2 regions of the Shewanella mesophila genome follow, and region 1 is predicted to be linked to the other one. Evidence: predicted binding sites of a transcription regulator. Region 1 holds the regulator's gene; the other holds the start of a gene.
The links. The regulator MetJ, encoded in region 1, represses methionine synthesis genes. The targets are predictions, from matches to a motif close to TAGACGTCTAGACGTCTA.
Positions count from the first base shown of each region.

Region 2: metK (methionine adenosyltransferase) is a predicted target of MetJ. The motif match lies at 7,618-7,635, and genes of this name have one in related genera.

Region 1 is NZ_CP080421.1:3,751,999-3,761,063, forward strand. It holds gene K0I73_RS16530 (bifunctional aspartate kinase/homoserine dehydrogenase II) at 1-685, opposite strand, end outside; gene metB (cystathionine gamma-synthase) at 705-1,871, opposite strand; gene metJ (met regulon transcriptional regulator MetJ) at 2,096-2,410, shown strand; gene K0I73_RS16545 (sulfite exporter TauE/SafE family protein) at 2,554-3,240, shown strand; gene K0I73_RS16550 (conjugal transfer protein TraF) at 3,312-4,508, opposite strand; gene K0I73_RS16555 (c-type cytochrome) at 5,119-5,448, shown strand; gene K0I73_RS16560 (DUF3373 domain-containing protein) at 5,496-7,208, shown strand; gene K0I73_RS16565 (tetrathionate reductase family octaheme c-type cytochrome) at 7,253-8,659, shown strand; gene K0I73_RS16570 (putative sulfate/molybdate transporter) at 9,055-9,065, shown strand, end outside.
Region 2 is NZ_CP080421.1:3,513,499-3,522,563, forward strand. It holds gene K0I73_RS15570 (winged helix-turn-helix domain-containing protein) at 1-248, opposite strand, end outside; gene K0I73_RS15575 (DUF481 domain-containing protein) at 492-1,232, opposite strand; gene fba (class II fructose-bisphosphate aldolase) at 1,514-2,578, opposite strand; gene K0I73_RS15585 (phosphoglycerate kinase) at 2,767-3,942, opposite strand; gene epd (erythrose-4-phosphate dehydrogenase) at 4,062-5,078, opposite strand; gene tkt (transketolase) at 5,218-7,212, opposite strand; gene metK (methionine adenosyltransferase) at 7,679-8,833, shown strand.

The DNA of each region.
Region 1 (9,065 bases):
TAAACACACCTTCAACATCGGTCCATATAGTGACACGTTCGATATCGGCAAGACTGGCAAATAAGGTTGCACTAAAATCTGAACCATTACGCCCTAACAGTAAAGTTTCACCTCTATCGTTGGCGCAAATAAAGCCAGTGATCACCAGCCGTTCGTTAGAGTGCTTGTTAAGCAAGTCTTGTACTTTTAGCTTAGATTGCTCGATACGGATCTGAGGCACAGCACCTTCATCGGCGACTAATAAGCTGCGAGCATCGACATCGGATGCTGCGACACCTGACTCTCGCAGTAATGCGGCCAATAATCGCGACGACCAACGTTCACCAAAACTGACCACTTGATTACGTTGATAATCATTCAATGGGTCAATCGACAGTAAGCTGGTTAATTGCGATTTATCGGTCGATAGACGCTCACGCAAACTACGGGCTTGTTCATTAGAGAGTAACTGCTCAATTAAATTCTGTTGATAACTAATCAATACTTGCAGCTCTTCTTGCCACAGCTGATTAGATTCGCTTAGATCGAGCAGCTTATATAAAAAATTAGTACTCTTACCGGCAGCAGAAACCACAATGAGATCATCGCTATGGCCGTGAGTAAGAAGAATATGAGCGACACGGCGGTAACAATCTGCATCCGCTAAACTAGAACCACCAAATTTATGCAAATGACATCGTGTCATTTTTTGCTCCTCAATACCTTTAACAACTTACTGCTTCAGCAGCATCTAAACCCGCCAGAATGTCGGCCACCAGATCATCACCATCTTCGATCCCCACAGACAAACGGATCAGAGTCTCTTTTACTCCAGCTTCAAAACGCGCTTCTGGGTCCATCGCTCTATGGGTCATGGTAGCAGGAACTGCGACTAAGCTCTCTACCCCCCCAAGACTTTCGGCTACTGAAAAGTATTTTAACTGATCTAAAAACGCAATAAGCTGGGATTCTCCACCTTTTAGTTCAAAACTAAGCATTGCACCAAAGCCTTTTTGTTGCTTTAGCGCGATCTCATGTCCTGGATGATCCGTAAGCCCTGGATAATATACCTTTGCAACCGCAGAATGAGATGTCAGTAACGCGAGTACCTTCTGTGCATTTGCTTGATGCTCACGAATTCTTATTGGCAAGGTACGTAAACCACGTAAGGTAAGATAACTATCGAAAGCCGAGCCAGTTAAACCTAAGGTATTAGACCACCAGTGGAGCAGTTCACCGACCTCAGCATCTTTGGCGACAACCGCTCCGCCAACTACATCACTGTGACCATTGATATATTTGGTAGTTGAGTGAATAACTATATCGGCGCCGAGCAGTAGAGGCTGCTGTAAAATAGGGGATAAAAAAGTGTTATCGACCACCACCTGTGCACCTACGCTGTGACTCGCTTTCGCTATTGCTTCGATGTCGACGACGCGTAATAACGGATTAGAGGGCGTTTCTAACCATACCATCTTGGGCTGCTGAGCGATCGCCGCGTCTAACGCTTTAGGATCTGTCTGGTCGACCACGACAAGTTTAAAAGCGCCTTTCTTTGCAAGATTGGTAAACAGACGATAACTACCACCATAGCAATCATGGGGAACGATAAGCAGATCGTCGGGGCCAAGCAAACTAGTCACTAAGGTAATTGCGGCCATACCTGTGCAGGTCACCACACCAGTAGCGCCTCGCTCTAATTCAGCAATTGCATCGCCTAAAATTGATCGCGTCGGATTACCCGAACGACTATAGTCAAAGTCGCGGGGATTGTTATGGCCATCAAAAGAGTAATTTGTTGACAGGTAAATGGGCGGTACAACTGCACCATGTTGAGTATCCGACTCAATCCCGGTACGAACCGCTGTGGTGGCTAGTTTTCGCTCTGTCATCTATTACTCCTAAAAATCGATACGCTAACAGTCATCTTCCACAAAGAGATGTCTGGACGTCTAAATGTACCGAAGCAAGCCCTCACCGTCAACACATTTAGACGTTTAGACGTCCAAACATTTAGAAATCTATTTGCAATTCACAAAAATTAAGGGCAATAATTTGACTGTAATTTGTAAGGGTATAAAATCTGCCCCGAATTTGAGAATTTACAGGTGAGTCAATGACTGAGTGGAATGGCGATTATATCAGCCCATATGCAGAACATGGTAAGAAGAATGAGCAAGTGAAAAAGATCACTGTCTCTATTCCTCTAAAGGTACTTAAGGTATTAACCGATGAGCGAACACGCCGTCAGGTAAATAACTTACGCCATGCCACCAACAGCGAATTGCTCTGTGAAGCGTTTTTGCATGCCTATACAGGCCAACCGCTTCCCCATGACGATGATTTGTCAAAAGACAAGCCTGATAGTATCCCAGCTGAAGTGAAAAAGCTGATGACAGAAATGGGCATCGAATGGGAAGAGTTAGAGTAATACACTCAACTTGCCAAATATTTATCTAGAAAGGGATCTTTTAACGGTCCCTTTTTTGTCAATCATTCCCGCCAGATGGAGTAATTGTGGCTGACTTTATCATCGACCCGACGAGCTTAATTCTCGCCTCATTAATCATCTTTATGGGTGCGTTTACTCAAAGCCTTATCGGTTTTGGCTTAGCCGTTGTCGCCTCGCCACTGCTTTATCTTGTCGATCCCAGCCTCGTTCCCGCGCCAGTGATCTTAATGGGATTTTCAATCTCACTGTTAACACTATTCAGAGAACGAGCAGCACTTGAGTTTAACGGTTTACAATATGCATTACTTGGACGAATTCCTGGAGGCATATTAGGTGCTTTGCTATTGCTCTGGGCACCACAACCGATATTAGGTTTAGCCATAGCGATTATCGTGGCACTGGCAGTATTGCTAAGTTTACTCAAGTTATCTCTCCCTATCACGCGAACTAGCTTATTTGCAGCAGGCATACTATCAGGCATTTTTGGTAATATTGCCGCCATTGGTGGACCACCATTAGCGATCTTACTTTCAGGAAAAGACGCCAAACAGTTCCGAGCCGCACTGTCGGCATTTTTTATTTTCAGCTCAACCATAGCGCTAATAATTTTAGGCTTCAGCGGCCTGCTCACCTTACACCACTTTTATATTTCGGCGCTGCTATTGCCATCGGTTATTTTGGGCTACTTATTTGCGAATCGACTCGTTGGTCGGGTAGACAAGCAGAAAACACGGGTTATGACGTTATCGCTGTGTAGTCTCAGCGCGATCATCTTAGCAAGCAAATCGATATTAGATATGACTAGTTAAATTCAGGTGGCCCAAATAAAAAAGCTGAGATCTTTGCTAATCTCAGCTTTCATCGCTTTTTACTATCAAGCTTAAAAATGATAAGAAGTTTGAATTACGCCGCCGACAGCATCATCGCTGCCCATCATGCCAGTTAAATCGAAATTAAATGAGCGACCAATGGTAAATCCTGTGCCTATGGAATAAATATCAGCGGTCGAATCCTCAAGATCATGACGATAGCCTAAACGCAAAGCAAGCCAATCAGTTGCTTGTATTTCACCGCCTAAACGCCAATACTGGGTGCTATCGATTTCATCAAAGCGCTTATTTTTATTAAGATCTATGTCTGTTGTTACGCTAAATCTATTCCACTCATAAGAAACCCCAGCGGTATAAAGCGCCTCAACTCGATAAGTAAATTGACGTCCAAGTGACTCGACAGTATCCACTTTATGATTGATCAAATTACGACCAGACAAACCAATAAGCATCCCCTCTATAGGTTGCATCGCGACGCCGACATCTAAGTTAAAAGCGGTCTCCTTGTTGCGATATTTTTCATCATCGAAATCGCCCGCATCGAAATCATTGGCGCTAATGACATAATTGTATGTATCGATACGTTGTAACTTAGGCGAGATCCCTACAGCAATAGGCATGTTAACTATGGATATCGGAAAACTAAGTGCAACCCCTAAATCTGAAACTGCACCTGCTATAACAGCACCTTGGGAATCAAGATCAGTCAAGGCAGGCGGATTATTGGGATCGATATTTTCCAACAAATCTAAATCACTTTGTTCTATCGCTGCGACACTCACCGCATCAATATAGGTTTTATAGAATATTGCCATTGGCATCCGCTTAGTTGGCAATACCACAGAGAAACCTAATCCCGCGCTAGCGTAAGCACTCTCATCTTCTAAAGATTGTAAATCACCGATTAGCGCAGTTTTATAACGCTCAATTTCTGCAACATCAGCCACATTAATTGCGCTTTCTAAACCATCATAGGAGAGCTGAAGCAGATCAAATTGATCGCTTAAGTTGTTCACATTTGCCGCATCGCCTCCCAATGCAGGTAACATGACGACACCGCCCGAATATTTTGGCGCATGCACAGCTAACAATGCGGGATTAATGAAGGCTGCACCCTCTCGATTAGAAGAGGCTACGCTCGCGCCCCCCATCGCATCACTACGAGCTTCGTAATATTGTTGCCCAGCGAACGCTGAAACAGATAAACCGCACAACACCATCGTAAATACACTATTAAGGAACCTCATTCCATTCACCCTAATTTTTGTTATTTTCATTATCAAATAGCTCGATTTTAAAGATAGTCCATCATCAGCTTATTGTGGACGATTTAAGCCCTAAAAAATAATAAATTCGTCAAATATCACTACGCCAAACAATATAGAGGCAGCGAACTAAAGTTACGGCCCAACATAATCAACATTTATCATAGAAACAATAGGCTACCACTAATAAACTGACGGCAATTGATAACGAGAGTTCGATACAGTTCAATCATCAACCTTGGTTAACAGTTAAACAACAACTCCACTCAAGAGTCAGGCAAACCGACAACGTTCGGTTAACCCGCCCCTTGTTTAGAAATAGTTAAAATAATGAAGTGTGACATAAATCATCACAGCCCCAGACCTTAAGTTGATTTCCCCTACCAAAACAAAAAACAAAAAAACATTATAAAACATAGAATTAAGAAATTTCATTAGATTTTTATTAATGATATTTTTATCAATTAGATTTTTTTAATTGAAGTGATCAACTTCAAATTAACATCTAGTGTCTTTTGATAAATTTTCCAACAAGAAACAAGCATTTTGTTTCATATCAATAAATCACTCGGAGTAGTGATTAAGGAAAAAGATGATGAAGAACCTAGTAAAAATTGCTACTTGCCTAATGTTAACTCTGTCAATTGGCGGACAAGCCTATGCCGTAGATGGCGGCAACCCGAAAAAGGGCAAACATCTCTACAAAAAAGAGTGTAAGGCCTGCCACAGCAAAGGTGATGCCGCTGGTGAGTTAACACCTATGAGCAAAACCATGAGTCAGTGGGACCGCTTCTTTCAACGTGACATGCACAAAGTAAAACCAGACGTTTTTGAAAAACTCTCCGAAAAGGAACGCTTAGATATTCAACAGTTCCTTTATGACCATGCGGCAGATTCTGATCAGCCACAAACTTGCGGTTAACCAAAAGCGAATTATTTACTGCGTCTTTACGTAACGGGAGAGATAACATGCGTACTCTACTATCAATACTGATTGCCAATGCATTAGCTTTTTCAGGCAGCGCCTACAGTGCCGACCAAGAACAACAAAAACTGGCAGATCTAAAACAGCAGCTAGCAGAACTGTCACAAGAAATTGACGATATTAATAGCCGTGTGGATAAAAATGAGCGCCATACTTCGCTCGATAGAATTGAAATCACGGGAGATTTTCGTACCAAGGCCCATTCATTGCATTACCAAAACGTCACCTGGAACCCTGCTATCAAGGTAGACTTTAATGATTTTGGTCAAAAAGCCATGTCTGGTGCCTTTGGTATGCCTAATGACCCTAGCTCACCATTAGGACAGATGCTCAGCGCCAATCCAGATCTTGCTATGGCTTTCCAAAACGGCATGCTACAAGGTGTTATGCCTTATGTGCTTGCGCCTAAAAGCACCCAAGATATTAACAACGACATTTTCTACACCACTCGTTTACGCCTTAACCTGAAAGCCAAGGTTTGGGACAATGTTAGCTTCGCCGCTCGCCTAAGCATGTACAAAAACTGGGGCGACTCAACAGGCACCCAAGTATTTGATTCATGGCGTTCATTCACTATGGATGGCACCAGCAGCGGTAACACCAGCGGTGACTGGCTCAGAGTTGAACGCGCTTATTTCAATTGGAAAGATATCGGCGGCTCTAACACCTTCCTATCAATAGGCCGCAGACCTTCTACCTATGGCCCTCCATCTCACTACCGCGAAAATGAAAAGCGTGGTGGCACACCTTCTGGTCACTTAGTTAATTTCAACTTTGATGGTTTGACCTTAGGCTACAACCTGAGTGAAATTACTGGTATCGATGGCCAGATAGTACGCTTCTGCTACGGTCAAGGTTTCGAGTCACAATGGGGTAACGGCGAGATGTTTGGCGACATAGTCACCAAAGATACTCATCTTGGCGGCTTTAATATCGATGCCATTAACGACGGAAACCACTTCCTCCAATTCACCCTATTTGGCGCCAAAGATATTAACGATGGCTTCAAAGGCACCATGGCCTTCCCGACTCAGCTAGCGGGCATTTTTGCACCAACCATGTACCAAGATATGCAGAAGTTCTCTAACTTCAACTTCGAAACCCGAGTGCAACCAAGCGGTGTCATTGGTGACATGTACTTAGGTGGTATCGGGTATGCCTACGAAAGTGATGAAGACATGAAAGTATTTGCCTCTCTAGGCTGGACTCGCGCCGAAGGTAACGGCAATGCAGGTATGTTCGGTGGCATGTTAAGCGATGCGGTATTTGAAGCACAGCTTAATGCTGATGGCAGCGAAATCATTATGATGCCAAGTGCCGCGGATTCAGATGATGCTAAAGATGGTTACGGCGTCTATGTCGGTATCCAAGTTCCTGTTCCTTACGGTAAATTTGGTCTCGAATACAACTATGGCTCTAAATACTGGACCCCTTTCACTCAAGCGCAGGATGATCCTATCGGTAGCAAGTTAGCGACCCGTGGTCACGTTGCCGAAGCCTACTACATGTTCGATATCAATCCACGCATGTTCATCAAGCTTGCGGGTCTCTATTACGACTATGAATACACAGGTAGTGGCACCCCAGTTGGCGCGCCACAAAAAATTGATGATGTGATCGCTGGCACTGCATTCTCAATGCTGCCAGCAGTCGACACGGCATACGACATTAACGCCTCATTAGTTGTCAATTTCTAAACCTTTTACTCCCCCCGGCGTAGTCGGGGGGTAGGGATGATTCGATGAAACATACGCTTTATTTAGCTTCGATTATCACCGCAGGCGTAATAGGACTCACCACCTTTAGCGCTGCGGCTGAAAATCCACATAAAGAAGCCATTCAAGGGCCATTTACTCAAGGATCTCAAGTTACCGAACAATGTATCGAGTGCCATGAAGATCACGCAAAAGAGTTCATGAAATCTTCACACTGGACATGGGAGCTAGAACAGGAGCTGCCTGGTCGCACCGTTAAACGTGGTAAGAAAAACGCCATCAACAACTTCTGCACCTCTATTTCAGGCAATGAACCAAGATGCACCAGTTGTCATGCTGGCTACGGCTGGAAAGATAACAGCTTCGATTTTACCGACATGACCAAGGTGGATTGCTTAGTTTGTCATGACACCACAGGGACTTATGTAAAAGATCCTGCAGGCGCCGGAGAAGCCGCTTCTAAGGTCAATCTTGAGCGCGTCGCACAAAATGTGGGAAGTCCCGTTCGCGATAACTGCGGAACCTGTCACTTCTACGGAGGTGGCGGAGATGCAGTTAAACATGGTGACCTAGACTCTTCTATGGCCTACCCTGATAAAGCCACAGATGTGCACATGGACAGCGATGGCAACGATTTCCAATGCCAAACTTGTCATACTACCGCGCAGCATCAAATCACGGGCAATGCCATGGGCGTCTCCCCTGGCGGCACCAATGATATCGGTTGTGAGAATTGTCACGACGCGGCGCCCCATGAAAACAAACGACTCAATACGCATACCGCCAGTGTTGCTTGTCAAACCTGTCACATCCCGTTTTTTGCTCGCAGCGAGCCAACTAAGATGAGCTGGGACTGGTCCACTGCAGGCAGCGATCAAGCGGAAACCGTCGATGAAAATGGCAAGCACACCTTTATGAAGAAAAAAGGTAGCTTCGTCTGGAAGAAGATGGTGCAACCTGAATATGCTTGGTATAACGGCAAGGCCGACGCTTACATGGTCGGGGATAAGATGGATCCAACTAAGGTCACCAAATTGACCTATCCATTAGGTGACATTAGCGACACCACAGCGAAGATCTATCCATTTAAGGTCCATAGAGGTAAGCAGATCTATGACAAGAAGCAGAATATCTTTGTCACGGCTAAAGTTTACGGTAAAGGGGGTTACTGGAAAGATTTCGATTGGGATAAAGCCGCGAAGTTAGGTATGGAAGCCAACCAAGCATTAGCCGAGAAGGGCATCAAGTACAGTGGAGAGCATGGCTTTGCTGAAACCGAGATGTGGTGGCGTATTAACCATATGGTTTCTCCAAAAGACCAAGCTCTTAAATGTAATGATTGCCACAACAAAGGCTCTCGTTTGAATTGGCAAGCCCTAGGTTACGACGGCGACCCGATGAAGAATAAGCAAGGCGCTAAACACGCTAAGTAGCATGATGTTGATAGCTCTATCGAACAAGCGATAGAGCTAATTTTATCGCCAAGGAAACAACACTATTGCAGTCAATGGCTACGAGTAACAATTATTCCATATGGTACCGCCCCCAACCATACGGATAACCTTGTTACTCTGCCATTTTTTGTTATGTCGCCATTGCTGTTATGCAGAAAGTGTCCGAATAAGTCAGGCTAATCTATGAGGCACCAAAAATATTAGCAATCGCAAATATTAGACCTCTTGTCCCACTTAAAAATACCTATGTGACAACTTGTCTCACTCTATCTGGTCAAAAAGGCTCACAAACGCCCTATTTTCCCGCTAAACCCACAAAATTTGTGGCATTAAAATTGTATTGTCCTAATTGACTATTTCCTACGGCAAGCTTTATGAAATGTAA
Region 2 (9,065 bases), 240 kb from region 1:
ATCAAAAGTGCACTCGGTTCCCCGAGAAAAAACGTTATTCGCTCAAACGCTTCCCTTAATCGCTCGATACTAGCTTCATCTTCTGCAATACAAGCCAGTAGTTGGTTATTAGACAACACTTGACCACGATGCTCAGCCAATTGCTTCAACACAGAAAACTCCGCATTAGGCATCATCCAACTTGTTTCATTTTCATGATTTGACAATTGTGCTTGAGACATATCAAACCAACAACTACCAATTTGCATACTAGGTCTCTCACCAATGACAATAATTCATTGTAACCTTAGTCAAATCGGGAATCTGTGATGCTTCACATTAGGTTTTAAAAATTTTCGGCTTTCGTGACCACAAGCACGTAAGTCATTAATAAAATGGAACAAATGATACAGAATGATACAGTACTGCGTAAAATAAGACGCTCAATCCCCATCGACTTACAATTGATATAAAAAAAGCGCCTATCAGGCGCTTTTTTTATACAAAATGACTTAGAAAGAATACAGCAAAGTCATGTTAGTTTCGGTATCTGTACTCTTTTTATCGTCGGCAGGTTCGCTGTTGTAACGCACAACGACCGCAAATTTCATGGCTAGTGCCCCGATAATATTTGCAGTAATCGATGTTTCAGAGCGTCCCTCTAAACTATCACCATAATCGGCAACAAAAAGCTGCTTAAACTTAGAGCTGTCGGTAATCTCGGTTTCAAAATTCATCACGCCGTGAGCAACCCAGCTCTCCTCTGTATCATAACCCGCAGCGAGTGCGCTGGCATCATCGAGACGCTTATACTGGTAACCAGGACCGACTTCAACAGCAAAAAGTGTCTTACCTGTATCTACAAACTTGTGGCCATAACCCGCTGAAACTGTGGACTTAGAATCGAAACCCGTAAAAGGATCGATTTCATGGTTGCCGTTAGCAAAGACGTAGTTTACATCGCTTAGTTTATAGTTACCTTGGATCAAGCCGTAGTAACGCTTACCAGTTTCTTCACCACTATCTTCCTTATATAAGGCCTCGAGTAGATACTGGTTTTCCCAATTACCAAGCTCATGCTTCATATCTAAACGGCCTTTTAATGAGGTCGTTTCTGTGTTGCCCGTCGTGATGGTCGCACCAAGTTCAGCATCCGCAGCGAAGGTTTTATCACCTTTAACGAAATCAGCACCTGCGTGAGCAGCGAACGGAGTCGCTAACAAAATAGCGGTAGCTGTTAGCAATTTTTTCATTGTCATGTTACCTATCTTATCCAAGTCCCTTAAAAATTGGCGCAATATTAACATCCAGCACGCAGAAATGAAAATTGACCTTGCACTATGGCATATTTCGACTAGCAGATTAGGGCGATACGAGTCGTAGTTTCGAATTTTTAGCGAATTAAAGACTCATAGTTTGATAGTAAGAAGGAAGCTTTCTGGAATATTGCGCCGCAGCCAAATGCTTTAGGCAATATTATTGCCATAAAAAAAGCCCACTTGCGTGGGCTTTTAACATCTAGAGGAAAACTAGATTAGTTAACCTGTGGATCTAACTCACCAGACTGATAAGCCTTATACATGGCTTGCAGTGACTTAGGCTTAATCTTAGATCCCATGCCCGCACAACCGAATGCTTCATAGCGCGTGGTACAGATATCGGCCATCGCTTCCATCGACGCTTTAAGGAATTTACGTGGGTCGAACTCGCTTGGGTTTTCAGCCAAGAACTTACGCACAGCGCCTGTCGATGCTAGACGTAAGTCAGTATCGATATTCACTTTACGTACGCCGTGCTTAATACCTTCAACGATCTCTTCGAGCGGTACACCGTATGTTTCAGGGATAGCACCACCATATTGGTTGATGATCTCAAGCCATTCTTGCGGTACTGAAGATGAACCGTGCATCACTAAGTGAGTGTTGGGAATACGTGCGTGGATCTCTTTAATACGGTCGATACGCAGTACATCACCGGTAGGCTTACGGCTAAACTTATACGCGCCATGGCTAGTACCTATTGCAATGGCTAAGGCATCTACATGGGTATCACGTACAAAGCGCGCCGCTTCTTCCGGCGTGGTCAGTAGTTGGTCATGACTGAGAACACCTTCAGCACCTACACCATCTTCTTCACCCGCCATACCCGTTTCTAGGCTACCTAGACAACCGATTTCACCTTCAACCGACACACCACAAGCATGAGCGAAAGCCACGGTTTTACGGGTCACATCTACGTTGTATTCATATGATGCAGGTGTCTTACCATCGGCCATCAATGAACCATCCATCATGACTGACGACATACCAAGCTGAATAGAGCGCTGACAGATATCAGGGTCTGTGCCATGATCTTGGTGAATACAAACTGGAATATCAGGGTACTGCTCAAGCGCTGCGGCCATTAGATATTTAAGGAACTGAGGACGCGCATACTTACGTGCACCCGCAGACGCCTGAACGATAACAGGGCTGTCTGTTGCTTCAGCAGCTTGCATAATCGCGCGCATCTGCTCTAGGTTGTTCACGTTAAAAGCTGGAACGCCATAACCATGTTCTGCAGCATGATCTAGCATTTGACGTAGGGAAATTAAGGCCATTTTTTACTCCAATAATAGGGTGATAAGTTAATTTCTTTGATTAACTTAAGTCACCGAGGTCACTATCGTTTGGACAGATTTTTATACTGAAGATAACCACTTAAATCCTGTTAGTGGTTATCGACAGCGGTTTTTTTTATAATATTAGTTATTCGTTTTACTTATTCAATCACGGCTAGGAGTAACAGTTATTCGCCACGGCTCTCTAGCATAGCGACGGCAGGAAGCTCTTTACCTTCAAGGAACTCAAGGAAAGCACCGCCGCCGGTTGAAATGTAAGATACCTTGTCGGCAATACCGTATTTATCGACGGCCGCCAGTGTGTCACCACCGCCCGCAATAGAGAATGCCGATGAGTCAGCGATCGCTTGAGCGATACGCTTAGTGCCTTCGCCAAACTGGTCGAACTCAAACACCCCCACAGGACCGTTCCATACAATAGTGCCAGCATTTTTAAGGATCTCGGCAAGTGCCTCTGCACTATCAGGGCCGATATCAAAGATCATGTCTTCGCTTGATACCGCGCTGACATCTTTCAATGTCGCCGCCGCTGTTGGGCTAAATTCACCAGCAACCACCACATCAGTAGGCACAGGGATATCACCGCCACGACTTTGGGCATTGGCAACAAGACGCTTAGCTTCCTCAATTAAGTCTGCTTCATACAATGACTTGCCCACTTCGTGACCAGCTGCAGCAATAAAGGTATTGGCAATACCACCACCCACAACGAGCTGATCGACGATGCCTGATAGGCTTTCGAGTACAGTCAACTTAGTAGATACTTTTGAACCACCAACAATCGCCACTAATGGACGCGCAGGGTTATCCATCGCTTTGCCTAATGCAGCTAATTCGCCACTCAGCAACGGGCCTGCACACGCGATAGGTGCATATAAGCCTACGCCATGAGTAGACGCTTGAGCACGATGAGCGGTGCCAAACGCGTCCATTACATAGACATCACACAATGCAGCTAGCTTTTTAGACAGTGCTTCATCGTTTTTCTTTTCACCAACATTGAAGCGAACGTTTTCAAACACAACCACTTCACCGACATTTGCATCGACGCCGTCAAGGTAATCACTTGCAAGACGCACAGGACAATCGAGCGCGTTTGCGAGGTAATCAACCACAGGTTGCAATGAAAACTCAGCATTAAATTCACCTTCAGTTGGACGACCTAGGTGAGACATCACCATTACCGCTGCGCCTTTTTCAAGGGCAAGCTTAATGGTAGGCAATGCGGCACGCAGACGCGCATCACTGGTGACCACACCATCACTGACGGGAACATTCAGATCTTCACGAATAAGCACACGCTTACCTTGGAGATCTAACGCTGACATATTGATAATAGCCATTTTACGCTTCCTTAAGATTTAAAGTTAAAAGACAAAAGTTAAAATTTTTTAGGTTCACTTTGGGGACAGAACACCTAAGTGAACTTGGCTGACGGCTCGGCCATCAGCCTAAATAGTTATTAAGCTCTTACCGCTTTGACCATCTCTAAGCTAGTGTCGAGCATACGGTTGGCAAAACCCCACTCATTATCACACCACAATAATAGCTTAACCAAATGGCCAGCACTGACCCGAGTCTGGGTGCCATCGACAATACTAGAGCGAGGATCATGGTTAAAATCACAAGAGACTAACGGTGCATTAGTATAGCCTACAACCCCTTGGTATGAGCCATTAGCTGCTTGAGAGAGTACTTGGTTCACTGTCTCGATATCGACACGTTTATCTAAGGTCACCGATAAGTCAATTGCGGTCACGTTTATTGTCGGTACGCGCACAGAAATCGCCTCAAATTTATCTTTCATCTCAGGCAATATACGCTCAATCCCGCGAGCCAACTTAGTATCGACAGGGATAATGGACTGACCTGCCGCCCGGGTGCGCCTCAGATCATCATGATATGCGTCGATGACTTGTTGGTCATTCATTGCTGAGTGGATAGTGGTGATCGCCCCACTTTTAACCAGGAAGGCTCTATCGAGCACCTGAATAATCGGCACCAGACAGTTGGTGGTACAGGATGCATTAGAAACGACTGAGTGCTCGGCTTTCAAGTCATCATGATTAACGCCATAGACAATCGTGGCGTCGACATCGCTTGATGATGGGTGGCTGATCAATACTTGTTTAGCCCCTGCTTTCAGGTGCGCCTCACAAGCTTGCCTGTCGATTAAGACGCCCGTTGCTTCATAGACAATATCGATTCCCATTTCTGCCCAAGGCAGCTTTTCTGCATCGGCTTCATGAAGCAAAGTAATATGATCGTCGCCGACAGTTAATACATTATCATTGAGTGACGTCGGAGATTGAAAACGACCATGAGTGGTATCGTATTGAGTCAAATGTAACATGGCTTCTGGATTAGCAAGCTCATTGATGGCGACAATCTGAATTCGATCACGCTTACCCGATTCATAAAGGGCACGAAGAATTGAACGACCAATACGGCCATATCCATTAATAGCAACTCTAATCATTAAGCGCTTTGACTCCTCAAACCATCCCCGTAAGGGCAGACTTTTGATGCGACAACGGCTTATCTAATATTGCTATCAGATAAGCCGCTCCATCAGGCATTAGTTCTACAAAACCCAATGCCTCGACTACTGCTAACGCTTAAAATAAGCCGTTAACGGTAGCGACTACGTTATCAACGGTGAAGCCGAAATGTTTCATCAGTTCGCCACCAGGTGCAGACTCACCAAAGGTAGTCATGCCTACAACAGCGCCGTCGAAACCAACATACTTGTGCCAGAAATCAACATGTGCCGCTTCAATCGCAACACGCTTAGTCACAGCGCGTGGCAGTACTGACTCTTTGTATGCGGCATCTTGCGCATCGAAAGCATTGGTCGATGGCATAGATACTACACGAACTTGCTTACCTTGTTCTGTTAGGGCTGCTGCAGAATCAAGCGCGAGTTGCACTTCGCTCCCCGTCGCAATCAAGATCAGATCAGGCGTACCAGCACAATCACTCAGTACATAACCACCTTTAATGACGTTAGCTAACTGCTCTTCGGTACGCGCTTGAGCAGGTAGATTTTGACGGCTAAAGATAAGTGACGTTGGCGCATCACGACGTTCAATCGCATTTTTCCACGATACCGCGGTTTCAGCCGCATCACATGGACGCCATACCATCATGTTAGGGGTCATGCGTAGGTTCGCAAGCTGCTCAACAGGTTGGTGAGTTGGACCATCTTCACCTTGACCGATAGAGTCATGGGTATAAACGAAGATATTTTGAATACCCATCAAGGCAGACATACGCACTGCGTTACGGGCATACTCCATAAACATCATAAAGGTCGCGCCGTAGTTGATGAAACCACCGTGCAAAGAGACACCATTCATGATACCGCTCATACCGAATTCACGTACACCGTAATAGATGTAGTTACCCGCTGGATCGTCTTGAATACCTTTAGAGCCTGACCATAGGGTCAGGTTAGAACCCGCAAGGTCAGCAGAGCCGCCTAGAAGTTCTGGCAACATAGCGCCAAAGGCACCAATGGCGTTTTGTGACGCTTTACGGCTGGCAATGCCTTCGCCTTTCTCTTGACACTCTTTAATGAAGGCCTGTGCTTTGGCTTCAAAGTCCGCGGGTAATTCACCATCGATAACGCGGCGCTTATATTCGACAGCAAGCTCTGGATAGGCTTCGGCATATGCTGCGAGTTTGCCATTCCAGTTAGCTTCATTGGTTGCACCGGTATCTTTTGCATCCCAACCTGCATAAACGTTGTCAGGGATCTCAAATGCAGCGTGATCCCAGCCAAGGAATTCACGTGCCGCCGCGATTTCAGCATCACCCAGTGGTGCGCCGTGACAGTCGTGGCTGCCAGACTTGTTAGGTGAACCAAAACCAATGGTGGTTTTACAGCAGATCATGCTTGGCTTATCGGTAACCGATTTAGCTTCTTCGATTGCCGCGCGGATAGCGTCGCTATCGTGGCCATCAACATTAGCAATCACGTGCCAGCCGTATGACTCAAAACGCTTAGGTGTGTCGTCGGTGAACCAGCCTTCAACGTGACCATCGATAGAGATACCGTTGTCATCCCAGAACGCAACCAACTTACCAAGACCTAAGGTCCCTGCTAGTGAGCAGGCTTCGTGAGAGATACCTTCCATCAAACAGCCATCGCCTAGGAAGCAGTAAGTGAAGTGATCCACAATGTCATGACCTGGACGGTTAAACTGCGCCGCCAAGGTCTTTTCAGCAATCGCCATACCCACAGCATTGCTGATTCCAGCACCAAGCGGGCCTGTAGTCGTTTCAACACCAGGTGTATAACCATATTCAGGGTGACCTGGCGTTTTAGAGTGTAGTTGACGGAAGTTTTGTAACTCTTCAATCGGCAATGCGTAGCCAGTAAGGTGCAGCAAAGAGTAAATCAGCATAGAACCATGACCGTTTGACAGAATAAAACGATCGCGATCAGCCCACTCAGGGTTGTTTGGGTTGTGCTTAAGGAAGTCATTCCAAAGCACTTCAGCGATATCAGCCATTCCCATTGGGGCACCTGGGTGACCAGAATTGGCTTTTTGAACGGCATCCATAGTTAAAGCGCGAATGGCGTTTGCGAGTTCTTTACGAGATGACATGCTCTCTCCTGCTGATAGTTGGGGATTTTGCGGGCAATTGTGGACGCATATTTTCCCCTACTAGGCGGTGGGACGCAAATAAAAATCACCATTTGATGCAGATTAAACCGATATTACTGCCGATAGGCGTATTTACCTCGTCTACCCTAGGGCTTGTTGCGAGCTAAATTGAAATATTACGCTGCCTATATTGCAGTCAAATCAAGCGGACAGTGACAATAACCAAGCTTAACGCTAGATTTTCTAGCCTCTGTCATGGTCTATCACCTTGAAAAAATATTCATAATAAACAATAAAATAAAATCACCCACTCATTTATATAATGTGACCCATTAGAAAATTTACTGGGCTTTACAGCACAATTTTTATCGAAAAGGGTGTTATCCATTCTGTTTTCCACTAAAATAGCCGTCTAGATGTAGATACTTCTACACATTCAAATTGTTTAGACACGAGATTTTCCAATATGGCAAAGCACTTGTTCACCTCTGAGTCGGTCTCAGAAGGTCATCCAGATAAAATCGCCGATCAAATTTCTGATGCGGTACTCGACGCGATCTTAGAGCAAGATCCTAAAGCTCGTGTTGCGTGTGAAACATACGTAAAAACCGGCATGGTAATGGTAGGTGGAGAAGTAACCACTTCAGCATGGGTTGATATCGAAGAGATCACCCGTAAAACCGTGCGTGACATTGGTTATACTCACTCAGATATGGGCTTTGATGCCGATTCTTGTGCCGTGCTAAATGCCATTGGTAAACAGTCTCCCGATATCAACCAAGGTGTTGATCGCGCCGATCCTAAAGAGCAAGGTGCTGGTGACCAAGGGCTAATGTTTGGCTATGCCAACAACGAAACCGACGTTTTGATGCCAGCCCCTATCACATACTCGCACAAGCTAGTGAAACGTCAATCTGAAGTTCGTAAAGACAAAACCCTTCCATGGTTGCGTCCCGATGCAAAAAGTCAGGTGACTTTTGCCTATAACAGCGATGGCAGCATAGCGGGTATCGACGCAGTGGTATTGTCTACTCAACATTGTGACAGCGTAAGCCAAGCGGATCTGATTGAAGGCGTGATGGAAACCATCATTAAGCCTGTGTTGCCAGCTAAATGGTTAACTAAAGATACTAAATACTTCATTAACCCAACAGGCCGTTTTGTTATCGGTGGTCCAGTTGGCGACTGTGGACTAACGGGTCGTAAGATCATCGTTGATACCTACGGCGGTATGGCCCGTCACGGTGGTGGAGCTTTCTCTGGTAAAGACCCATCGAAAGTTGACCGCAGTGCGGCTTATGCAGCGCGTTATGTTGCTAAGAACATTGTTGCAGCAGGTCTTGCCGATCGCTGTGAGATCCAAGTTTCTTACGCCATCGGTGTAGCAGAACCTACGTCAATCAGCGTTGAAACCTTCGGCACGGGTAAAGTCTCTGAAGAAGTAATGATTAAGCTTGTTCGTCAACATTTCGACCTGCGCCCATACGGCCTCACTGAGATGCTAGATTTAGCTCGCCCAATCTATCAAGCGACCGCAGCTTATGGTCACTTTGGTCGTAACGAGTTCCCGTGGGAGCGCACCGACAAAGTTGAAGCACTTCGCGCAGACGCTAAGTTGTAATTAGCGTCGATAATAAAAAACCGCCTACATGGCGGTTTTTTTGTATTGATACCTTACCTTCATTAAATTAGTACCCATCAATCAGGGTTAACAGCTTGCCTGGTTTTACACAACTAATACCAATCAGTATAAAGATGTGATCGCCCAGCGAGAATTTAGCGCTTATGAGGCAAGGCCCTTAATTGCTCCCCCGCTCTAGCATCCTCGGTAACCGCTCCAAGCGTTACCCTAT